DNA from 2 places in the Bacillus sp. THAF10 genome. Region 1 is predicted to be linked to the other one. Evidence: predicted binding sites of a transcription regulator. Region 1 holds the regulator's gene; the other holds the start of a gene.
The links. Region 1 encodes CtsR, which represses protease genes until heat stress. Its sites were predicted from a motif close to ATGGTCAATAAAGGTCAAACA; they were not measured.

Region 1 (4,428 bases):
ACCGAACACGGAAGTTAAGCTCTTCAGCGCCGATGGTAGTTGGGGGCTGTCCCCCTGTGAGAGTAGGACGTTGCCAGGCAAATGAAAAGAACCAGTGCTTATGAGAGTAGGCGCTGGTTCTTTTGTGTTTTCTTTTCTCTTGTTGGTATGAGGGAAGGAAAGGTAGCTAAGGGGACGGACCGTTAGGTCATCTAATTGGAAATACTCGATGTGTTTTTCTAGAAAACCGATGCTCGAGTGGCGGGCTCAGAGGAGCAAGTAGATCAAGGAAGCGACCGAGGGAGGACCGGAGTGTACGTTCTTTGGGTACACCAGGACCGGACCGACCGAGCTGACGCAGAAATGCGCCGCTCCTATGAGGACGCCTAGAACACGGAAGTTAAGCTCTGCGGCGCCGATGGTAGTTGGGGGCTGTCCCCCTGTGAGAGTAGGACGTTGCCAGGCAAATGAGAGAAACCAGTGCTTATGTGAGTAGGCGCTGGTTTTTTTGTGTTTTTAAGTGCAAAATTTGCTTATTTTTCATGAAAAGATGGGGTTTGGGGTGATTATTTTAGTTAGATAGCCAAGCTTGACGTGCTCATGAGACATTGCGTGGTAAAAATGCCTGGAATTTAGGTGTTTATTACAAAAAAAGGTAATCAAAATAATCTTTTTCAAAAGTTCGTGCCAAAACCAGGCAAGTTGATGCCGAAACGGTCCGAGTTCGTGCCAAAATTGGTCGAGTTCATGCCAAAAAGCCCCGAGTTGATGCCGATCCTATTTTAGTCACAAATTTTCTCGATCGGACGACCTAAAAATGAAATGAGCTGATAAAAATAGGTCGAGCAGACGTGGTGGACGACGCAAAAATGAGTGGCACTCGTAAAAATAGGTCGAGCAGAGTTGGTGGACGACACAAAAATTAGTAGCACTCGTAAAAATAGGTCGAGCAGAGGTGGTGGACGACGCAAAAATGAGCAGCACTCGTAAAAATAGGTCGAGCAGAGGTGGTGGACGACGCAAAAATGAGTAGAGCTAGAAAAAATAGGTCGAGCAGTTAGTCTGGAAGACACAAAAAAGCGTCCGCACCGTAAAAATAGGTCAAGCAACCAAAACAGCACCAATCCACAGGTATCCTCGCCGCCATCCCAGCCACCCATTCTATGCCCCAGTCCGGCCCATCCCCCTAACCTACTCCACCCACCCCTAACACATGCATCAAAAAGCCATGAATATAAAAAGGAATTTTCGTTGAACTTACTTCCAAGAAATCATGAACAAACGCAAGGTTGCTGCAATAGAAGGTGTGAATGAGCTCGGACTGTGCGATTAATATTGTATGGGAACAGTTCAAGTGCAAGTGCTTCATTTGTTTATTTTACAATGAAAAGATGGGGTAAAGTATGGAGTTAGATGGTCAAAACTGCATACCGGTATAACAATCTCCATTAAATATCCACCACTTCTCTACCTCCACTTCCCAAACTCATTGCCCGCCACCCCCCCATTCTCACCACTTTGAACAAATTTGACCAATACACGTTTAGAGACCGAAAAAAAGTGGAATTCTGATAGTATAATGGGCTTGAAGATTCCCAACGATTCTACATAGGATTACATATATGGTCTTTAAAAGCTGCTGATGCCAAAATTTAGCGAAGGTTATTTGTTGAAATTTTTTTAGAGGTTTTATATATTTTAATTATAGTCAAAGATAGTCAAGGTCAGATTGGAGGGAGAGCATGCGGAACATATCTGATGTGATTGAACAATATTTGAAGCAGGTGCTGGAGCAAAGCAGGGAAAATGCTGCAGAAATCAAGCGGAGTGAAATTGCAGACAGGTTTGAATGTGTACCTTCTCAAATTAATTATGTGATAAATACTCGTTTTACGATGGAACGAGGATATTTAGTAGAAAGCAAGCGTGGTGGCGGGGGCTATATTAGGATAATAAAAATAAAACCTCATGACCAGTTGCAAATGATCAATCAAATTATTGAATTAATAGATGCAAGAGTAACACAATCGAATGCTGAGGATGTTGTATTTCGGTTGGTGGAAGAGAAGGTGATTTCCCCGCGGGAGGCTAAGATTATGCTGAGTGTGATGGACCGATCCGTGTTGTACTTGGGGCTGCCTGAACGGGATGAATTGCGTGCTAGGATGTTAATAGCGATGTTAACGACGTTGAAATATAGGTAGGGGGGATAAACAATGGTGTGTCAGGAGTGTAATGAGCGACCGGCTACCTTGCATTTTACGAAAATCATCAATGGAGAAAAGTCTGAGATTCATGTTTGTGAGCATTGTGCCCATGAAAAGGGGAATATGGCAATGTTTACAGGTGGATCTGGATTTTCCATCAATAACCTATTAGCAGGACTTTTAAATACGGAACAGCCGCTTGCAAATCCGAAAAAGGAAAACTTGGAGCCACAGAAGGTGTTACAGTGTGAACGCTGTAAAATGACGTATCAGCAGTTTGCAAAAATTGGCCGCTTTGGTTGTTCGGAGTGCTATAAAACTTTTTCCGATAGATTACAGCCTATTTTAAAAAGGCTTCATAGCGGGAATACAGAGCATGCTGGGAAAATACCAACAAGAATTGGTGGAAGCTTGCATGTTCGTAAAGAAATAGAGCAATTGAAGCAGGAGCTGCAGGAGTTGATACAGCAAGAGGAGTTTGAGAGTGCAGCCAATACGAGAGATAGAATCAGAGAGCTTGAGCGAGAATTAAGTGATAAAAGAGAGGGGGAGCACTAGATGTCTCTTGAACACTTTTTAAATAATGCGGTGAGTTCCTGGATGAAGCAGGAAGGGCCCTCATCTGATATTGTGTTAAGCAGCAGGGTAAGGCTAGCTAGGAATCTAGAGAAAATGGTTTTTCCAACTGTAGCTAGCAATGAAGAGTCACAAATGGTTGTGGATGTTATGAAGCAGCATTTTGGAGGAAAGACTTTTCACGAGCTTGGTGAAATGGAGTTCCTTTTGATGGAGGAGCTAAACAACTTAGAAAAAAGAGTGCTGGTGGAAAAGCATCTGATAAGTCCACAGCTCGCGGAGGATTCATCATATGGTGCATGTTTATTATCACCGAATGAAGAAGTGAGCATTATGATAAATGAAGAGGATCATATCCGAATTCAGTGCTTGTATCCTGGTTTGCAGCTCGAGCAAGCATTGCAAATGGCAAATTCTCTTGATAATTGGTTAGAAGGAAATATTGATTATGCTTTTGAGGAGAAAAAAGGATACTTAACAAGTTGTCCGACTAATGTGGGTACGGGGCTTAGGGCCTCGGTCATGATGCACCTTCCAGCATTGGTTCTTACGCAGCAGATGAACCGAATTGTTCCAGCAATTAATCAATTAGGATTAGTTGTTAGAGGAATTTATGGGGAAGGTAGCGAAGCATTAGGGAACATCTTTCAGATTTCTAATCAAATGACACTCGGTAAAAGTGAAGAGGATATTGTTCAGGATTTGCTTGGTGTTGTGAATCAGCTGATAACTCAGGAACGCTCTGCCCGTGAAGCATTAGTGAAAACTTCCAACATACAATTAGAAGACAGAGTGTTTCGCTCATACGGGTTACTTTTACACAGCAGGATTATGGAGACGAAAGAGGCAGCAAAATGTTTATCAGATGTAAGGCTTGGCATTGACTTAGGATTTATTGAAGATATATCCCGATCTATTTTAAATGAATTAATGATTTTAACGCAGCCTGGTTTTCTGCAGCAATATGCTGGAGGACCATTAAAGCCAAAGGAACGAGATGTTCGAAGGGCGAGCTTAATTCGGGAAAGAATGAGATTAAAGAGATAAAAACTTTAGGAGGCGATTTTGTATGATGTTTGGTCGATTTACAGAAAGAGCTCAAAAAGTATTAGCGCTTGCTCAGGAAGAAGCCTTGCGCTTAAGTCATACGAATATTGGAACAGAGCATATTCTTCTTGGATTGGTAAGAGAAGGAGAAGGTATTGCGGCGAAAGCGTTGATTGCCCTTGGCTTGGGACCAGAAAAAATACAAAAAGAAGTAGAAAATTTAATTGGTAGAGGACAAGATAGCGGACAATCCATTCCGCACTATACACCAAGAGCGAAAAAAGTGATCGAGCTCTCCATGGATGAAGCAAGAAAGCTTGGACATTCCTACGTTGGAACAGAGCATGTGCTGCTTGGGTTAATTCGTGAGGGAGAAGGAGTTGCTGCCCGCGTTTTAAATAACTTGGGCGTAAGCTTAAATAAAGCACGCCAACAAGTGTTGCAGCTACTTGGCAGCAATGAATCCTCCGGAGGTCATCAAGGTGGGTCCTCTAATAACGTGAACACCCCTACTCTGGATAGTTTGGCAAGAGACTTGACGGCTGTTGCTCGTGAAGGAAGTCTTGATCCGGTGATTGGCCGAAGCAAAGAAATACAACGTGTAATTGAAGTATTAAGC
Region 2 (4,428 bases), 770 kb from region 1:
GGAAAAAGTCGGCTTTAAAACTTTTTCCTGAAGAAAAGTTCCAGTTCCATATCTCCACGAAAAGAGCACGACAGCAACGTCGATTACGTGTTGCTTAACTACGCAGTAGCAAAATTACGAAAACAGCCCTTTGAAAGAATTTTTTTGGTTATTGTGGTAGGAGTGAGGTGAGGTTGTAGATGTGGGATTTGGTGTGACCGGATCCGGTGATGTTTAGGTCTTTTAGGAGTCTTCTGATGGTATGCCTATCTTCAAGACGCAAAAACCATTTTAGTTCATTCATGGTAATTTCATGGCTGATTAACAATGCATAGTCCTTGAGTGCTTCACTATGAGCGTCTTTTGAAATTAGGTAACAGTGAGGACATTGCCATTTTCCACGTATTCTTTTCATTACTGTTGTTTTAACTGGTGAGCAGTTTGGGCAAAGCACTCCCGTTAAAAGGTCTGCTTTTAACACATCGTATTGTTCTATAGGAGAACTACTAATCGGAGTATGATCCTTTAACAACATCCTAGAAACTTTATTGTGGAGCTTTTTATCCAAAAGGGTAGTTGGATGTTTTTTAAAAAAAGGTAATAGTTTTTGGTTCAAAGCTGGACTTTTTATTACGTGTTTTTCTATTAGGTATGAAGATGAGAGTACTTTCACCAGTACTTTTGGATGGGTTAACACTACTAACTTTTCACCTGGTAGTTTGGTGAGGCTTTTATTTTTAAACCACTCCATCAGTTTATATGCTTGGTTGCTCACTTGCAGAATGGGGTCTAGGTATACTTTGGCTGGGTGGTCTTCTACTTCTTGGATTAGTTGATGATTTTTGGGATCGAAGAAAATGGTACCGCGGAGGTTTTTGACCTCTAGTATTAGATAGAAATTGGTAAATAGGATTAGGGTATCCATTTGGAAATGAGTGTCCTTGTAGGGGAGTCGTAAGTCATGGAAGATGAAATAAGGGAAGGTGTCTGGTAGAAGCTTCAGATAGTAGTCTAATGCTTGTTCTCCATAGATTCCTGCTTCTTTGATTCCAAGTTCTGTAAGGATATCTTCGTATTTTGGGTGCTGAGGATGAACTCTCCTCTTCATTGCCCTGAGAATTTGGACTCTCAAGGGGGTATTTCTATGTTTTTTTATCAAAAAATCACCTCTTATCTTTGGTGATTATACTATTTGACATAAATCTACAGAATTCCTTCTTTTTTGGAGCGGAATCTTTGGATTTTTTTGGGTGCATATAGTATCTGACAGTTTTTCAGTAAGGATTGCAACACTTTTTGAAGTTATTGTGACACTCTTTGGAGTTATTGTGACACTTTTCAAGTTTATTGTGACACTTCGGGAACCGAAACAAATTCTTGTTCGTTTGGGTTCAATTTTTCGCCGCGCCCTCTCTGTTCCTTCGGGCTTCCTGTTCGACCGTGCCTCCTAATTCGTCCGCGACCTCTTGTCCCCCCGCGCCTCATTGTCCGGCCAAGCCCCTCTGGTTCGTCAGTACCCTCTTGTCCGCCAAAGCTTCTTTGTTCGTTCGCGACACCTTGTGCGCCCGCGCCCCTTTGTTCGTTCGCACATCGGTCACCGCATCCCTTGTCCGACCACGCCCCTCTGGTTCGCCCGCGCACCTTTGTCCGCCCGCGCCCCTCTTGTTCCCCCAAGCACCTCCCCAAAAAAGACAAAACAAAAACCCAGTGCGCCGACACTGGGTGGGTAGTAATAAGGGATATAACGGCGCTTGTCCGTTACAATTTATATCGTATCATGAACAATAAGGTCTTTTCAAAAGTAAGTTCTTCCAGAAAAATGGCGCGCTCGGAGGGATTCGAACCCCCGACTCTTGGTACCGGAAACCAATGCTCTATCCCCTGAGCTACGAGCGCTTCTTGAAAATCGGACTTTATTAATATACCAGATAATCCCGCCCTTGTCGAGAGCCGCAACGCCCTGAATTCCCCAGAGAAGTTTAATCCTAACACGAAGTGGATATGATTAATTACATGGGGAAAAATGGGGGTATTTGCGATGGTTTTTATTTGACCATTCTTGACCTTGTATGTATGATAAGAGTACATAAAGATTAATAAATGGAGCAGGTTCAAGCAGTGTTTTTACCCATTTTTACATATGAACCTTCTCTACTAACATTCATTAAGGAGGAAAAGTGAAATGAACTTAATTCCTACAGTTATTGAACAAACAAGCCGTGGGGAGCGCGCTTACGACATTTACTCCCGCTTATTAAAAGACCGCATCATTATGCTAGGTAGTGCGATTGATGATAACGTCGCTAACTCCATTGTGTCTCAGCTATTGTTCCTAGCAGCAGAAGATCCAGAAAAGGATATTTCCCTATATATTAACAGTCCGGGTGGATCCATCACTGCTGGAATGGCAATCTATGATACGATGAATTTCATTAAGCCTGACGTTAGCACAATGTGTGTGGGAATGGCCGCTTCTATGGGTGCATTCTTATTATCAGCAGGTGCAAAGGGCAAGCGTTTTGCTCTTCCAAACAGCGAAGTGATGATTCACCAACCGCTTGGAGGCGCACAAGGGCAAGCAACGGAAATTGAGATTGCGGCTAAACGCATCTTATTCCTTCGTGAAAAATTAAATACAATCCTTTCTGAAAACACTGGTCAACCAATTGAAGTAATCTCTCGCGACACAGACCGCGACAACTTCATGACGGCAGACCGCGCTTTAGAATACGGATTAATCGACAAAGTGATCAAAAATAACTAACCTACAAAAAAAGAGCATCCCTCCTCGGGTGCTCTTTTTTCTTATCCTTCTTGTTGGACATACTCCGTTAGCGCAGTGATTGCTTCCTCTTCATCCTTACCCTCTGCAATTAACGTGATGGTGGAACCAGAGCCAATCGCTAAACTCATTAAGCCCATAATGCTTTTTGCGTTAACTTTTTTGCCGTCTTTTTCTAAAAAGACCTCACTGGAGAAGCGATTAGCTTCTTGAACGAAAAGCGCTGCTGGGCGAGCTTGCAGGCCGGTTTTCAAACGAACGTCTACTTGTTTTTGTACCATTAGTATTCCTCCTATTTATATTTAATTGGCTATTTTCGCAAAAGTTGTTGCTGCTACGTTTTTCATAGAAAAAGATATTGTTTAAACAGTTTCACCTGCACGCAATTTTTCGGCAATTTCATCGATTTTCCGTAGTCTGTGGTTAATTCCAGATTTGCTAATCGCTCCTCCAGACACCATTTCCCCAAGCTCTTTTAATGTAACATCTTGATAGGTGACGCGGAGCTCGGCAATTTCCCTTAGTTTATCAGGGAGAATCTGTAACCCTACCGTGTTGTCAATATAGCGGATATTTTCCACCTGTCTGATGGCCGCACCAATTGTTTTGTTTAGGTTTGCGGTTTCACAGTTGACTAGACGGTTTACAGAGTTTCTCATGTCCCGGACAATTCGGATATCCTCGAATTTTAATAGCGCCTGGTGTGCACCAATGATACTTAAGAACTCGGCAATTTTTTCTGCTTCCTTTAAGTAAGTGATGTAACCTTTTTTCCGTTCTAATGTTTTACCATTTAGATGAAAGGTATTCATGAGTTCACATAAAGATTCATTATGTTCATGGTACAAAGAAAATATTTCAAGATGATAGGAGGAAGTCTCTGGATTGTTGACTGAGCCCCCTGCTAAGAAGGCACCTCGTAAATAAGAGCGTTTACAACATTTTTTAGAGATTAACTCTCCGGAAATGTCACGAACAAAGGTAAAGCCATCCTTTAAGATCTTTAGTTCATCTAATATATAATGTGCTTGTTCAGCATAACGGACGATATAGACGTTATTTTTCTTCAAGCGCATTTTTTTACGAACCAAAAGCTCCACTGTTACATTATAGATTCTCTTTGTTAATGTATAGATTCTGCGAGCAATGGCGGCATTTTCCGTTTGAATATCTAATATCAATTTCCTATTAGAAAAGGATAAGGAGCCATTCATCCGGATGAGCGCCGCAAGTTCGGACTTTACACAACAATCTTTTGTTTCAATCGTTGTTAGTTCTTTTTTGGTTTCAGACGCATAGGACATCGTTTTCACCCCCAATGTAAAAGGTTATTTGGTGTCTGCAGGGATAAAACGGCCCGCTAGCTTAGTAGGAAGCATCCACATTGAGCATGGAGTATAGCAGGGCAGCGACCTTTTGAGTATCATGACGAATGACGCCATCCTCATAGCGGATAATTTTATCATGGACAATTTCAAGTCCCAACGAGGATAAGGCCGCAATATCATAAACTACAGGTGTTGCAGACTCTTTTTTATAGCGAAGTGCAATTTCATCTGGAATGCCTTCGTCGTTCACTAATATCGTATCAATAAAGCTACAGCCAAGGTGCTTATTTAATGCTTTGACGTGATCACTTGCGGTGTAGTCCAAGGTTTCACCAGCTT

Region 2: the regulator CtsR is predicted to act here: its motif matches at 2,026-2,046, upstream of clpP (ATP-dependent Clp endopeptidase proteolytic subunit ClpP).

Annotation. Positions count from the first base shown of each region.
Region 1 is NZ_CP045403.1:105,995-110,422, forward strand. Features, by position in the region: rRNA gene rrf (5S ribosomal RNA) at 1-79, shown strand, start outside; gene FIU87_RS00560 (CtsR family transcriptional regulator) at 1,722-2,183, shown strand; gene FIU87_RS00565 (protein-arginine kinase activator protein McsA) at 2,196-2,744, shown strand; gene FIU87_RS00570 (protein-arginine kinase McsB) at 2,745-3,809, shown strand; gene clpC (ATP-dependent protease ATP-binding subunit ClpC) at 3,832-4,428, shown strand, end outside.
Region 2 is NZ_CP045403.1:3,425,124-3,429,551, forward strand. Features, by position in the region: gene FIU87_RS17715 (nuclease-related domain-containing protein) at 149-1,087, opposite strand; tRNA gene FIU87_RS17720 (tRNA-Arg) at 1,800-1,875, opposite strand; gene clpP (ATP-dependent Clp endopeptidase proteolytic subunit ClpP) at 2,162-2,743, shown strand; gene FIU87_RS17730 (HPr family phosphocarrier protein) at 2,785-3,042, opposite strand; gene whiA (DNA-binding protein WhiA) at 3,124-4,065, opposite strand; gene yvcK (gluconeogenesis factor YvcK family protein) at 4,127-4,428, opposite strand, start outside.